Regions from separate parts of the Komagataeibacter sp. SM21 genome, predicted to be linked through region 1. Evidence: riboswitches for the same ligand, from Rfam matches in the RefSeq annotation. Region 1 holds a riboswitch; the other holds the start of a gene.
What was found. Region 1 has a riboswitch for cobalamin ahead of ACBR42_RS08225 (CbtA family protein). Riboswitches for the same ligand answer to the same signal wherever they lie in the genome.
Positions count from the first base shown of each region.

Region 2: linked by a shared signal. The riboswitch ahead of ACBR42_RS05235 (DUF1636 family protein) and the one ahead of ACBR42_RS08225 (CbtA family protein) in region 1 are both predicted to bind cobalamin.

Region 1 covers NZ_JBGLOV010000006.1:92,771-100,255, forward strand. The annotation lists gene ACBR42_RS08215 (lytic transglycosylase domain-containing protein) at 1-573, shown strand, start outside; gene ACBR42_RS08220 (peroxiredoxin) at 608-1,237, shown strand; cobalamin riboswitch at 1,256-1,447, shown strand; gene ACBR42_RS08225 (CbtA family protein) at 1,472-2,197, shown strand; gene ACBR42_RS08230 (extracellular solute-binding protein) at 2,200-3,387, opposite strand; gene ACBR42_RS08235 (1-acyl-sn-glycerol-3-phosphate acyltransferase) at 3,621-4,742, shown strand; gene ACBR42_RS08240 (hypothetical protein) at 4,784-4,939, shown strand; gene ACBR42_RS08245 (EAL domain-containing protein) at 4,950-7,163, shown strand; gene ACBR42_RS08250 (putative bifunctional diguanylate cyclase/phosphodiesterase) at 7,271-7,485, shown strand, end outside.
Region 2 covers NZ_JBGLOV010000003.1:272,967-280,451, reverse strand. The annotation lists gene ACBR42_RS05250 (CbtB domain-containing protein) at 89-313, opposite strand; gene ACBR42_RS05245 (histidine phosphatase family protein) at 483-1,016, shown strand; cobalamin riboswitch at 1,072-1,305, shown strand; gene ACBR42_RS05240 (hypothetical protein) at 1,289-1,468, opposite strand; gene ACBR42_RS05235 (DUF1636 family protein) at 1,467-1,865, shown strand; gene cobW (cobalamin biosynthesis protein CobW) at 1,871-2,923, shown strand; gene cobN (cobaltochelatase subunit CobN) at 2,955-6,326, shown strand; gene cobG (precorrin-3B synthase) at 6,323-7,485, shown strand, end outside.

The DNA of each region.
Region 1 (7,485 bases):
TTTCTGGACCGCTACCACACCCTGCCCAAGGAAACCCGCGATTACGTAGCCTCCATCGGACCGAAGATCGCGGGCAGCACGCCGCTCAACCGCTCGCAGGCGGACCTGCTGGTGGAAGCGCGCGCACTGGCCCGCGCGCAGGCGGCGCAGAACAGCCGTGGCGGACGAAACCGCGCCCGCACCCTGATGGCCGCCGCACCGCAGGATACGGTAGCCGAGACCCCGTCGCCCGAAGCTGCCGCTGTCCGTGCGGCATGGAGCGCGCGTGAACAGAGCGGCGTGACCCCCATGACATCGGCTGCGGTGCATCCCGGGGTCATCAGCATGGCGGGTGGACATGACTGGGCGGTGCAGGTGGGCGCCTTCGGTTCCGCCGGGCAGGCCGAACATGCGGCGGGGCAGGCAAAGGCCAGGGTTTCCTACAGCGGGGTGCGCACGCAGGTCGCCAGCGTTGCATCGCAACGCGGTCATGTCTATCGTGCAAGGCTGACCGGCCTGTCGCACGCTGCTGCCGAACAGGTCTGTCAGCGACTGGGTGGCGGTGGCTGCCAGATCCTGCCGCCCGCCACATGATGGCTGGAACCCTGCTTTCAGGGTGTGAGGAAACATGAGGTATTTTTACAGGCGTTCGCGCTGGTGCATGCCGGGGCTGTGCCTGCCGCTGGCGGGGGTGCTGGCGTTTGCCGGGTTCGTGTGTTTCTCACCCGCGCGCGCGGCGTTGCCGGTGGGCAGCCAGGCCCCGATGTTTGATACCCAGGCCACGCGCAATGGCAGTGAATTCAGCTTCCATCTGGCCGATGCGCTGCGCAAGGGGCCGGTGGTGGTGTATTTCTATCCTGCGGCCTTTACCCGTGGCTGCACCATGGAAGCCCACGATTTTGCTGCCGCCATGGACCAGTACACGGCGCTGGGCGCCACGGTGATCGGCGTTTCGACCGATGACCTGCCAACCCTCGACCGTTTTTCCGTCAGCGAAGGCCATGGCCGCCTGATGGTCGCAACCGACCCGAAGGGGCAGATCGCGCGGCAGTATGACAGCCGGCTGCCGCTGCTGAACCGGGCCAACCGCACATCCTATGTGATCGCGCCCGATGGCAAGGTGATTTACGCCTATAGTGCGCTTTCGCCCGATGGCCATGTCGCCCATACGCTTGATGCGCTGCGGCAGTGGCGTGCGGCGCAGGGTCAGGCCAGCAGGGTGACGCTGCCGCAGTCCCCGGCCACGGCTGCGCCGTAGGCCGCGCGATATTGACTTGGATGCGGGCGCGGTATTGACTGCGCCCCTCGTGATCCGCGGGAGGGAAGCCGGTGGGATTCCGGCACGGTCGCGCCACTGTACATCGCATGTCGTCATGCGGAAGTCAGACCTCTCCCGGTGGATAAAGAATAATTCCGTTGCGGGACGCGCTTTCCCGACAGGAGATCTGACAATGAATTTCCATTCCTCCCTTTCCGGTCGGGGGGCTGGCTGATGGCGGGCCGCCTTCTGCTGCGTGGCATGCTGGCTGGTATTCTTGCCGCCTGCCTTGCCTTCGTGTTCGCCCGCGTGTTCGGTGAACCGCAGGTCGCCCTTTCCATCGCTTATGAAGCGGCGCAGGACGCGGCGGCAGGCGATGCGCCAGAGCCGGAACTGGTCAGCCGCGCGGTGCAGGCATCCATCGGCATGCTGACCGCCGCCGTCATGTATGGTGCTGCCTATGGCGGTCTGTTTTCGCTGGTCTTTGCAACCGCTTATGGCCGGATTGGCCGTTTTTCGCCGCGCATGCTCGCCCTGCTTCTGGCCGGGGCGGGATTTCTGGCGGTGGTTGTCGTGCCCGATCTCAAATACCCGGCCAACCCGCCTGGCGTCGGCACGCCGGAGACGATCGGCCTGCGCACGGCCACCTATTTCGAGATGGTGGTCTTTTCGCTATGCGCGCTCGTTCTGGCGGTTCTTGCCGGCCGCGCGCTGGTGGCGCGGCTGGGTGAATGGAGTGCCTCGCTGTGCGGGGCGGCGGTGTTCGTGGTGCTGATCGCGCTGCTGCAATGGGTGCTGCCCGATGTGAACGAGGTGCCGGACAATTTCCCCGCCCTCGTACTGTGGCGCTTCCGGGAGGCAGCACTGGGCATGCAGCTTGTTCTGTGGGGTAGTCTGGGGCTGATGTTCGGTGTTCTGGCCGAACGGCTGCTTACGCCCCAGGCCGTGCGTCACGGCTGAAATCAGGGACCGGCTGTGCCGTCATCCGCATTGTCTGTGGCGGGCGTGACCGTGGTGGGCGTGACGGGAGTACTGTCCTTCATCACGCCGTCCCATAACGCATGCAGCCTGCCATCCATGGCCTCGTCAACGATGGGGTAGGGATGGCTTGCGGCGATATAGCCCGGCTGCTGGTCCCAGTGCAGCGCGGCGCGGGCCGCATCATCCAGCGGGGCAAGCGGACTGGCGGGCATGCCCCAGTAACATGATGATGTGGCAAGCCGCGCCTGCGCGGCAGGCGTGCGCAGATACTGCGCGAATGCCAGCGCCAGCGCCTTGCGCTGCGATGTGGCGACAATCGAAATCCCGTGCTGCCAGCGTATGCCCCCCTGCCGGGGCACGGTAAAGGTCAGCTCCGGGCGCCGGGCTGTGGCGGGGGGCTGCGCATCGGCCGTCGCCACCGCGCCGCCTTCACCCACGCCCGCCGTGGTCCATGCGCCACCGCCCACGACAATATCCACCTGACCATCCGCCAGCGCCTGCTGCACCGTGGCCATGTCCCCCACCAGTGTGGCGCTGGCGCGCAGGGTGACAAGCCTGTCCCGCAGGGCGGGCAGGTCGGTATCGTGCAGGTGTGCGGGATCAAGGCCCATGGCCAGCGCGATATAGGACAGGACCGGCAGGTAGCTGTCATATATCGCGATCCGCCCGTGATGGCGTGGCTGCCAGATGGCGTTGATGTCCTCCATATCCGCCGGGTCTACCCGCGTGCGGTTGAAGGCTACGGCATTGAAGCCATATTTCTCCGCCACGGAATACAGCCTGCCGTCATAGGACCCGATTGCCGGATCGGCGATGGGGGCTGGCACTTCGGCTGCGGGAAAATCGGCGGGGTCCAGCGGCTGCAGCATCCCGGCCATGGCCAGACGGGGGGCATCCGTTTCATCCATGATCACCACGTCCCAGTCTCCCGGCCTGGACTGGCGCAGGATGGTGCGGGTGGCATCGCCGCTGTCGATGTCCTTGAAGTGGATGCGTACCCTGTTGGCCTGCTCGAAGGGGCCAAGCAGTTCAGGGTCTTCATGATCGCACCATGTCAGCACGTTCAGTACATCATCCGCCGCCCGCGCGGGGCCGTGCGGGAGGGACGCAAGAAGGGTGAAGGCGGTCGTGGCGGCGAACAGGACGCCGCGACGGCTGCATGCGGACATGGGGAAAAACTCCTCAGGGATAAGTACCTAGCATGGACCGGTCATCACGTCCGGTCCAGCGGCGGACGGGACACAGGCCATCCGCGCCGGTCCGTATTCCTTGTCGCCGGGCAATATGACGGCACGATGACGGGCGGGCGCACACCGCGCGCGTTGCATGCATGACACGGCAGCCAGACTGTCCTGCCGCCCTATATTGTCGCGTGCCATGATGGCGGGCTATGGATAGGCGCATGATCGCCGATTTCATCCGCCGCTTTACCCGGCGTCGTTCCACACCACCTGTCCAGTCCCTGCCCGCGCGACGTGCCTCCCGGCAGGTGATCGCCCCTGAAGCGGGTTCGGATGCCGCGCGGGCCATCGCGACCATGTCCGTCACCCCGTCGGGCCGCCTGCGTGAATATGCCCGTACCGCCCGTGGCGTGGGACGGCTGGCCGCCATTACGGTGTGGGTGCCGCTTTCAGTCGGGTTCGAGGCGGTCCTGCTGCTGGTTCCCGGCACGGCCAAGATACGCTGGACGCGCATGGTGTGGGGCGGGCTGTGCCTGCTTCTGTCGCTGCGCATACGCGTGGTTGGCCGCAGGGCGGGCGGCGTGGGGGGCAGGCGTGCCCGGCGCGAAGGCGAACGGCCGGTCATTTACGTCTCCAACCATTCCACATGGCTTGACGTGCCGGTGCTGGGCACCGTGCTGCCATCCAATTTCGTGGCCAAGGGCGATATCGAGGGCTGGCCGATCATGGGGCTGGTGTCCCGCATCGGGCGGACCATATTCGTCAGCCGCCAGCGCAGCACCACGGGCCGCGAGCGGGACGAGATGCTGCACCGCCTGATGGTGGAAGGGGACAACCTGATCCTGTTCCCCGAGGGTACATCGTCGGACGGGTCACGGGTGCTGCCGTTCCTGTCTGCCTTTTTCGCCATCGCCAAGCCGCCGCGCCTGCCCGCGGGGAAGGTGCCGGACGAACCGTTGAGCGAGGCCGCCACCATCGCCGCGAAGCCGGGCATGATCCCGCTGATCCAGCCGGTTTCGGTCGTGTACGACCAGCTTGAGGGCGTGCCGGTCAACCGCGCGCGCCGCCCGGTCTTCGCATGGTACGGGGACATGGACCTTGGCCCCCATGTATGGCAACTGGTCAAATGGCGTTCGATGCGTGCGACCGTGCTGCTGCACCCGCCGCTGGACCCGGCGGATTTCCCCAGCCGCAAGGCGCTGGCGCAGGCGGCGTGGCGTGCGGTTTCAGCAGGTGCTGCCGAGCTGCGCCAGAACATGCCCCAGCCGGAAGGCGAAAGTGCCTATGCCTGCCGCCCGCTGGCGGGCATGCTGCCACAGGATCTGGAACGCCGTCGTGACTGATGGATGGCTTATGGTCCTGTGCTGGCGGGGATGGACGTGATATGGCCACCACCCTTCGGATGCAGATGCAGCGGCACCGTACCGCCAGATCCATCATGCGTCTTACGCTTTGTTGCCCGACCATGACGGGACTGACGCAGCGGATGCGCATGTGGTATGGGCTGCCTGCCTGCCACAATTACGAAGCGTGGCTTTAAATGGTGCATCATGCGCCCCGACGATCTGGAGTTTATGGTGGATCAGCCCGAGATTAGCGCCGATGTCCTGCTTTCCGCCATGGAGCAGGCCATCGACCCCATGGTCGTGATTGATGAGCATAACAATATCATCTTCTTCAATCCCGCCGCCGAGGAGATATGGGGTCTTCCGCGTGAACAGGTCATGGGCCAGAACGTAAACTGCCTTGTACCATTACCGGAACGTGCGAAGCATAACGGCTATATCGACCGCAACCGGGAAACCGGAATAGGCCGGATTGTCGGAACATCCCGCGAAGTCGAGTTCCAGCGTTCCACTGGCGAATATGTATGCGGTGAACTGTCGATTTCCCGCGTGCAACTGACCGGCAGCAGCAAGATCTATTACATCGCCGTCATGAAGGACGTGACGGAACAGAGCCGGCAGCGCAGGATACTCGTCCTGCAGAACGATGTGCTTCAGGCCCTGGCATCCGACCAGACGGTACGCGAAGTGGGCGAACTGCTGTGCCGCCGGGCCGACAGGTTCGTGCCCGATGGCATGGCCGCCCTTATCCTGATCGACAGCGCGCATGCGCTCAAGGTTCTTGCCGCCCCCGGCATGCCGGCCCGGTTCCGTGCCGGGCTGGACAGCATGGTGCTGACCGATGCGCAGGTGGAGGAACTGGGCAGCAGCCCGGCCACCAGCAACGCGGTGGTATGGGACAGCTACCAGTCGGTGGCCCGTTCGCTGGGGCTGGTGCGGTGCTGTTCATCCCCCGTTGTCTCGCGCACGGGAAAGGTGATGGGTATTTTCGCCATCTATCTGCGCGGGGGCGAAAAATCGCATGAATGGGCGGACCGGGTGGTGGCCGCCTGCATGCCGTTCTGCGCGCTGGCGATCGAACAGAACGAGACACGGCTGCATATTGCCCAGCTTTCCAATTTTGACCGCCTGACGGGCCTGCTGAACCGTTCGTCGCTGCATAATGTCATCGAACGTCTGATCCTGCGCGGCGGCAACAGCCGGTTTTCGCTGTTCATGGTCGATATTGACCGTTTCCGCGATATCAATGACGCGCTTGGCCATGTGAACGCCGACCGTTTCCTGATCGAGATCGGGCGGCGCATCCGATCGCAGGTGAAGGATGAATGCATCGTCAGCCGTTCGGGCGGGGATGAGTTCATCATCGTTATCCCCGACTGTTCGCATGAAAAGGCGGAAAAATTTGCCGAAGGGCTGATCAACGCCATCGCCAGACCCCTTCAGGTGGGGGAAAATACGCTCAGCATTTCCTGCTGTGTGGGCATCAGCACCTTTCCCGAAAACGGGCCGGACAGTGAAACCCTGCTCAGCCTGGCCGACGTGGCCGCCCATCAGGCCAAGGAAGACGGGCGCGGCGTCTACCGCTTTGCGGGACGCGAGAAGAACCAGGTCGCGCAGGACCGGCTGATGCTGGGTTCGGCGCTGCGGGATTCCCTGGCGCGCGGCATGCTCAACCTGCATTACCAGCCGCAGGTGGAAACCATGACCGGCGGCCTGTACGGGGTGGAAGCCCTGTCGCGGTGGCATCATCCCAAGCTGGGAAACATCTATCCTTCCCGTTTCATCGCCGTGGCGGAAGAAACCGGCCAGATCGAGGCCATCGGCCGCTGGTCGCTGAAGGAAGCCTGCACGCAGATGATGAAATGGGATCAGGACGGCGTGCATGTGCCCACCGTTTCGGTCAATCTTTCAGCCGTGCATTTCCGCAATCGTGGCCTGCCCGAATATATCGCCAACCTGCTTCAGTACCATAACCTCACGCCCAACCGCCTGACGGTTGAAATTACCGAGAGCGTGATGATGGACAGCAGCGGTGATACGGAAGAGGTGCTGCACGCCATCCGCAGGCTGGATGTCGGGCTGTCTATGGATGATTTCGGTACCGGCTATTCTTCCCTGTCACGCCTGACGCGCCTGCCGCTGAGCGAAATCAAGATCGATCGCAGCTTCATAAATGATTTTGAACACGATACAAATGCGCAGGCCGTGACCATGGCGGTAATCGGCATTGGCAGCAGGCTTGGCCTGACGGTCGTGACCGAAGGGGTGGAGACGGTGCAACAGCATAAACTGCTGGAAAAACTGCGTTGCGATGTGATGCAGGGCTACCTGTTCGCCAAGCCCCTTCCACCTGCGGCACTGGAAGAATGGTTCCGTGCGGGGCAGGAGCGTGGATCGTTCATTCTTCCCGGGCAATAGATGGTGCGCCTGCCGGGGTGGCGCATCCGGGTCAGGGGGCGCTACCCATTGTCAGTTGAATTTAATGGATAACGCCCCATTTTCTACTTTGGTTTTCAGACAGGAAGATGGCATTGCAACACGATGATCGGCTGCGGGCACTGACACGTCAGGATGTGGATTTCTGGGCTGATCTGGTTGACAATATCCTGATTGTCGCCATTACCGACAGACAGGGCGTCATTACATATGCGAATGACCGTTTTTGTGAAATAAGCCAGTATTCGCGTGAGGAACTGATCGGTTCCACCCATAGTATTGTCAATTCCGGTTATCACGACGC
Region 2 (7,485 bases), on a different contig from region 1:
AAAAACGGCATTCCCGATGGAAATGCCGTTCAGCACATACCCGGTCACGGGACCGGAACAGGCGGGACGAACCCGCGCCCCTACTGGATCAGTGGCAGGGGAAGCCCAGCAGATGGCGTCCGTCATGCACGAATTCATGCACGTAGTGACCGGAAATGAGCGCGGTCGCCCCCTGCTCCGCCCCGACGAAATACAGCAGCAATGATGCCAGTACCAGCCCGAACACACCCCACGGCAGCAGGTCGCGGACCGGGATGGAAACCTGCGGCGCGGCAACGCTACCGGTGGACAGGACAGTTGTACCTTGGCTCATACTGGGAAACTCCATGGATCACGCACGACCCGGAGCAGTATGCATGAAACACGGCCTGATCTGCCGCCCGTTCCATAACCGGATCTGGCCGCATGTTTCCAAAATTGGCATGGAAGGTCAATCATCCATTGCTTGACCCACCCTTTCTCCATGCGCGGGACAGTGACCCATGAACCAGATCCTGACCTGCATTGCCCTGCCCCCGGCGGACAGCCTGCGCCGGGGCATGATCCCCCGCATAGACGATGCCATCGCCCTGCCCCCGCATTTTCCAGGCAGCCTGTCCGATGATGCCGACCTGACCCTGATCCCGCCGTCAGTGGAACCGCCGCCAGATTGTGCCTGCCACCATGTGCCCGCGCTGCGCATGGTGGAAATGGGCGCATGGCAGGGCGCTGCACTGAAGGATCTGCCCCCTGCCGGTCTGGCCCGCTGGACTGCGGATGCCACGTTCGCCCCACCCGGCGGGGAAAGCCGCGCGGACCTCCTGCACCGCATCACCCCCTGGCTGACGGCCCTGCCCACAACACCGCCGCGCATCCGGGTGATGGCCGATGCCACGGTCATAAAGGCCATCGTCATCGCAGCCCTTGGCGGGGATGCGGGCATGCTGTCGCGGCTGGATATCGCACCATGCAGCCACACGGTGCTGACGCGGCATACGGCATGGCGCGTGCGCATGACCGGCGCGCCGCTGTCATGAAGGCGGGACATATCCAGCATTGCCGTGGTTTCTTTGACAGCGCGGTCCGCAATCGTCTAAATCCGGTCCTGATGGTTCCCCATTGGGGAGAATAGGGAAGACGGTGCGCCCATGGGCAAGGCCGTCGCTGCCCCCGCAACTGTAGGTGGCTGTTTCCGGCCCGCGTGACCTGTCAGGGAACGCGGCATTGTCACTGGTCCCTTACCAGCGGGACCGGGAAGGCAGCCGGAAGGGAGGGATCACCCCTCCGCCACAAGTCAGGAGACCTGCCATCATATGCCGCGCCGCAGCCATGCGACCCGGATGAGATCGATTTCAATCGCATGGCCGGCGGGGTGCCCGGCACGCGATGGGCCACCGTCCCCGCCCCGCGCGGGTGCGGGGTCGTAACCGTGCACCCCGCCTTCAGGCTGCGCCGCGCAGCCATGCCGCGAAAGGGCACGGACCGACATGACCGCACAGCTGCAGCCGGAATCCGGAAATACGCCCCCCGTGCATCTGCATGTATGCGTGACCTGCCGCCGGGGCCTGCCCGCATCCGACAATCCGCAGGGACGCCAGCTTCATGACGCCATGGTGTCGCTGGCGGCGGACACGCCCGGCCTTGTCATTCATGAGGTCTCCTGCCTTGCCGCATGTGACAGCGGCTGTGCCGCCGTGGTGGCCACGCCGGGCAAATGGGGCTGGCTCCTCGCCCGGCTCGGCCCGGAGAAGGCACAGGACCTGATGACCTATCTTACGGCCTACGCCGCATCGCGCAGCGGCACCGTCATGCCATCGCGCAGGCCCGCCAGCCTGTCGGACATGGTGCGTGGCCGTTTTCCCGCATCCCTTTTTTCTGGAGCCTGATCGCCATGACCCCCACCACCACGGCACGTGCCAGGGTACCCGTTACCGTCATCACCGGCTTTCTGGGCGCGGGCAAGACCACGCTGCTGCGCCATGTGCTGGCCAATGCAAAGGGCAGGCGCATTGCCATCGTGGTCAATGAATTCGGCACGCTGGGCATTGATGGCGACACGCTGCGCGCCTGCGGCGTGGAAGGATGCCGTGACGAGGATATTGTCGAACTGACCAATGGATGCCTGTGCTGCACGGTTGCGGATGATTTCCTGCCGACCATGGAAGCCCTGCTCGACCGCGCAAGCCCGCCGGACCATATCGTGATCGAGACCTCCGGTCTGGCGCTGCCCAAGCCGCTGCTCAAGGCCTTTGGCTGGCCCACCATCCGCACCCGCATGACGGTGGACGGCGTGGTTACGGTGGTGGACGGTCCCGCCGTCGCCGCTGGCCGCTTCGCCGACGACCCGGAGGAAGTCGCCCGCCAGCAGGCTGCCGACCCGTCGCTCGATCATGACAACCCGCTGGCCGAAGTCTACGAAGACCAGCTCCTGTCGGCCGATCTGGTGGTGCTGAACAAGTCTGACCTGATGACGGCGCAGCAGGCCGATGCGGTGGAAGCCGCAATCCGCGCCGAAATCCCCCGCGCGGTCAAGGTGGTGCGCGCAACAGACGGGCAGGTTGACCCGGCGGTGCTGCTTGGTCTGGACGCGGCGGCGGAAGACGACCTTGCAGCGCGCCCGTCCCACCACGATGCGGAAGGCGGCGAGCACGAGCATGATGATTTTGAAAGCTTCGTGCTGGCCATTCCCGAACAGGGCAGCGTGGACGGTTTCATCGACCGGCTGAAAACACTGGCCGAACAGCACGACATCCTGCGCATGAAAGGCTATGCCTGCGTGCAGGGCAAACCCATGCGCCTTGCGGTGCAGGGCGTCGGCAGCCGCTTCCGCCACCAGTTCGACCGCCCCCTTGCCAGTGATGCGCCGCGCACGGGCGATCTGGTGGTGATCGGGCAGAAGGGCATGGATCAGTCCGCCATCGCGCACGCGCTGGCGCAGGTCTAGGGGACAACGGCAGCACGACGGGACAGGCACCATGCATCTGCTGGCACGCGAGGTCCGCACGCTCGACGATGGCGATCAGGCGGAAGATCTGGGGCATGCCCCGGCGGATATCGTGTTCCTGTCCTTTTCGGACAGTGACCTGCTGTGCCTGAACGCCGCCCATGCGGCGGCGGGCGCTCCGGCTGCCAGCCTGCGCACCGTCACCCTGTCGCGGCTGCTGCACCCGATGTCGATCGATCTGTATGTAGCCGATACCATCATGGATTCGCGCTGCGTGGTGGTGCGGCTGCTGGGGGGTCTGGATTACTGGCGTTACGGGGCGGAAGAACTGGCGCGCGCATGCGGTCAGGCGGATATCCCGCTAGCCTTCCTGTCCGGGGATGGGCGCGATGATCCGCGTCTGGCGCGGCTTTCCACCGTCGGGGACGCCACGCGCGCGCGGCTTGATGCCCTCATGCGCACGGGCGGCAGCGCCAACATGGCAACCGCCCTGCGGGTCATGGCGCATCTGGCCGGATGCGGGCCAGATGTGGATACGCCCACCATTCCCCTGCCCCCGGCGGAACTGCTGCACGCAGCCGACCCTGCCCTGCCGCTACGTGCAATGGTGGTGTTCTACCGCACGCATCTGCTGGCGGCGGATATCGCCCCCATCATGGAACTGGCCTCCGCTCTGGCCGGACACGGCATCGGGGCTGACCTGCTTTATGTCACCTCCCTGAAAGATGCCGCGTCGGCGCGGGTGGTGACAGACCGGATTGCCGCAGCCCCGCCCGACATCATCGTCAACGCCACCTTCTTTTCCACGCGGGGCAGCGATGATGGCCACAGTCCGCTGGATATGGCGGGCGTGCCGGTTCTGCAGGTGCAGCAGCCGGGTATACCCTACGCCACATGGCGCGACAGCGTGCGCGGCCTGTCACAGGCGGACCTTGCCATGCAGGTGGTGCTGCCGGAACTCGACGGGCGGATTCCCGCCTGTCCCATTTCCTTCAAGGAAGAAGCCGCGCCCGGGCTGCCCGCGCGTCATGTGCCCTACCCCGATGGCATCGCGCTGACATGCGCCCGCGCCGCCGGGTGGGCGCGGCTGGGACACACGCGGCCCGACGCGCGGCACGTGGGCATCATCCTGTCCGACTATCCCGGCGCGCAGGGCGCGCCCACGGGACAGGCTGCCCACGCCGTGGGACTGGACAGTTTCGCAAGCCTCGAACACATCATGTACCTGCTGCACGCCGCCGGATACGATACGGGTGCGGCCCCGCTGCCTACCGCACGGCAGCTTACGGATGCACTGGCCCATGCATCCGTGCGGCCCTTTGTCTCCGTCGCCACCTACCAACGCTGGTTTGACGGCCTGCCTGCGGAATCACGCGCAGCGCTCACGACCTGCTGGGGCACGCCGGAAGAAGACCCGGCCTGCCGGGACGGGATGTTTCACCTGCGCCACATGCGGGCGGGAAACATCCTGATGGCGCTGCAGCCCGACCGGGGCGCACCGGGCGACCGGCACGGGGGCTATCATGATCCCGATACTCCGCCCCGGCATGCCTATGTCGCCTTCTATCTGTGGCTGCGCCATGAAGCAGGGCTGGACGCCATGGTGCATCTGGGCACGCATGGCACGCTGGAATGGCTGCCGGGCAAGGCTGCTGCGCCCAGCGCCACCTGCTGGCCGTCATTACTGGTGGGCGGGCTGCCGGTGATCTATCCCTTCATTGTCAATAACCCCGGCGAGGCCGCCGCCGCCCGGCGCAGGCTGGGGGCCGTCACCATCGGCCACATGACGCCCCCCATCGTGCCGGTCGGCACCAGCGGGACCGATACGGGCGAACTGGAACGCCTGATCGATGAATATGCGGCGGCTGACGGTCTGGACCGCAGGCGCGGGGCCATACTGCGCGGGGAAATCCTGCAACGCGCGGACAGTCTGGGCCTGCTGGGAGAAAGCGGCGCGGCCCGTGACGGGGATGAGGATGAAGCCCTCGCCCGGCTGGATGCCTATCTGTGCGATGTGAAGGACCTGCAGATCCGCGACGGGCTGCATGTCTTTGGCCACCCGCCGCCACGGGCGGATGAACTAGCGCGGGCCATCGCGCATTCATGCAACATGACCGATGACGAGGAAATCGCCACCCGTCTGCACGCATGCGGACAGGCGGAAAGCAATGCGCTGCTGGCCGCGCTGGATGGCCGGTTCGTTCCCGCAGGCCCGGCTGGCGCGCCCACGCGCGGGCGTGCCGATGTGCTGCCCACGGGACGCAACCTGTATGCCATGGACCCGCGCGCCATCCCCACCCGTTCGGCGCTGGTGCTGGCCGAACGCACCGCCGCCATACTGCTTGAAGGGCATCTTCAGGATCAGGGCGAACCGCTGCGCAGCCTTGTGATCGACCTGTGGGGTTCGGCCAGCCTGCGCACGGGGGGCGAGGATCTGGCCCTTGCGCTGCTGCTTATGGGGGTCAGGCCGGTATGGGATGACGCATCGGGCCGTATCAGCGGGATCGAGATCGTCCCCATGGCCGAACTGGGCCGTCCGCGCGTGGATGTCACGCTACGGCTGTCGGGCCTGTTCCGCGATGCCTTTCCGGGTCAGATCGCCCTGTTTGAACAGGCGGTACAGGCCATTGCGGGGCGCGATTTCGAAGCCCCGGACCTTAACCCGCTGGCCGCCAGTGTCACCGGACTGGACGGCCCGGCCCGCCACGCCGCCACCGCGCGCATGTTCGGCGCCGCGCCCGGTTCCTATGGCAGCGGGGTGGAAGACCTGCTGGCCGGGGGGGCATGGACCGGACGCGATGAACTGGGGCAGGCATGGCTGGCGGGTTCGGCATGGACCTATGGCGGCCAGCGTGAAGGCGGGCAGGACCCGGCCGCACTGGCGCAGCGCATGGCGCAGGCGGCGGTCATGCTGCATGTACAGGACAACGCGGAAACCGATATTCTGGAAAGCGTGGACATCGCCACACATGAAGGCGGCATGGCGGCCGCGGCAGGCATGCTGGGCAATGCGCCGCGCCTGCTGCATGGCGATACGTCCCGCCCGGATACGCCCCGCCTGCGCGCCACGGCGCAGGAAGTGGCCCGCGTGACGCGCGGTCGTCTGGTCAACCCGGCCTGGCTTGCGGGCATGCGCCGCCATGGCTACCGGGGCGCAGCCGAAATCGCGCGCGGCATGGAAGCCCTGCATGGCTTTGCCGCGACTTTGCCCACACGCTTCGACCGGCAGTTCGACCTGACTTTCGGCGCGCTGCTGGACGATCCGGAAATGGAGGCTTTCCTGCGCGAAGCCAATCCCGATGCCCATGCCGCCATCCGTCGGCTGCTGGCCGATGCGATGCGGCGCGACCTGTGGCGACCGCGCAGCAACAGCGCCGGGCTGCTGCTGGATGATGCTTCATGACCATCGCCCCCAGCGTGCGCGGCTGGTGCCCCGGCCTGCATACCCCCATGGAAGCCGCCGATGGCTGGCTGGTACGCGTGCGCCCGCCCCTTGGCCGCCTGTCCGCGCTTCAGGCACGCCAGATCGCGCAGGCGGCGCGGCGGCATGGCAATGGCCTGATCGAACTGACCAGCCGGGGCAACCTGCAACTGCGCGGCCTGACACCCGACAGCACGCGTGCTTTCGCCCGTGACATGCACGCCGCCGGTCTGGCCAGCGCGGATGCGGCGACGGAGGCCCGGCGCGGGCTGCTGCTCTCCCCACTGGCGGGGCTGGACCCGCACGCAGCGGCTGACGCGCCTGCCGTCATACGTGCGCTTGATGCCGCGCTGGCCACCGCCGATACCCTGTGCGGACTGCCTGCCAAATTCCTGATCGCCGTTGACTGCGGCGGCCATATCCCGGCGGGCACATTGCGCGCCGATATCGTTGTCCGCGTCTGCCCCACCGGCTGGCTGGTCATATGCGGCGCGCGGGGCCTGCCCTGTACCGGCGCACGGGTTCCCGCCACGGTTCTTGCACTGGCCCATGCGCTGGCTGCCACCGGCGCACGTAGCCGTCCCCTGCGTGATGCGGGACTGGGACGCGCGGCCTTTGCGCAGTCTGGCCTGCTGGCCGATACGGTGGAAATCCCAGCCGCAACCGGGGCGACACCGCAACTGGCCGGGCCGCTGCCCGGCAATGCCATGGGCGCGGTCCTGCCCTCCGGCCCGATTGACGCCGACATACTGGAAGCCGTGGCGGACTGGTCCGAAACCGCAGGCAACGGCCATATGCGCATTGCCCCGTGGCGCGCGATCATACTGGAAGACTGTGCTGCGCCACCGCCAGTGCCCGGCCTGATCGCCACACCCGATGATCCGCGCCTGCGCATATCGGCCTGTATCGGCATGCGCGGCTGTGGCTGTGCGCCGCGCGACGTCATTGCGGATGCGGCCTGTCTGGCCCCCGACCTGCCACCGGGCGTGAGCCTGCACGTATCGGGCTGCACCAAGGGATGCGCCCATCCGGCCCCCGCCGACATCACGCTGGTCGCCGGACAGGATGGCTATGCCCTGTGTCCGCATGGCCGGGCGGACGATACGCCTGTAGACATCGGGCTTTCGCTGGCACAGATACA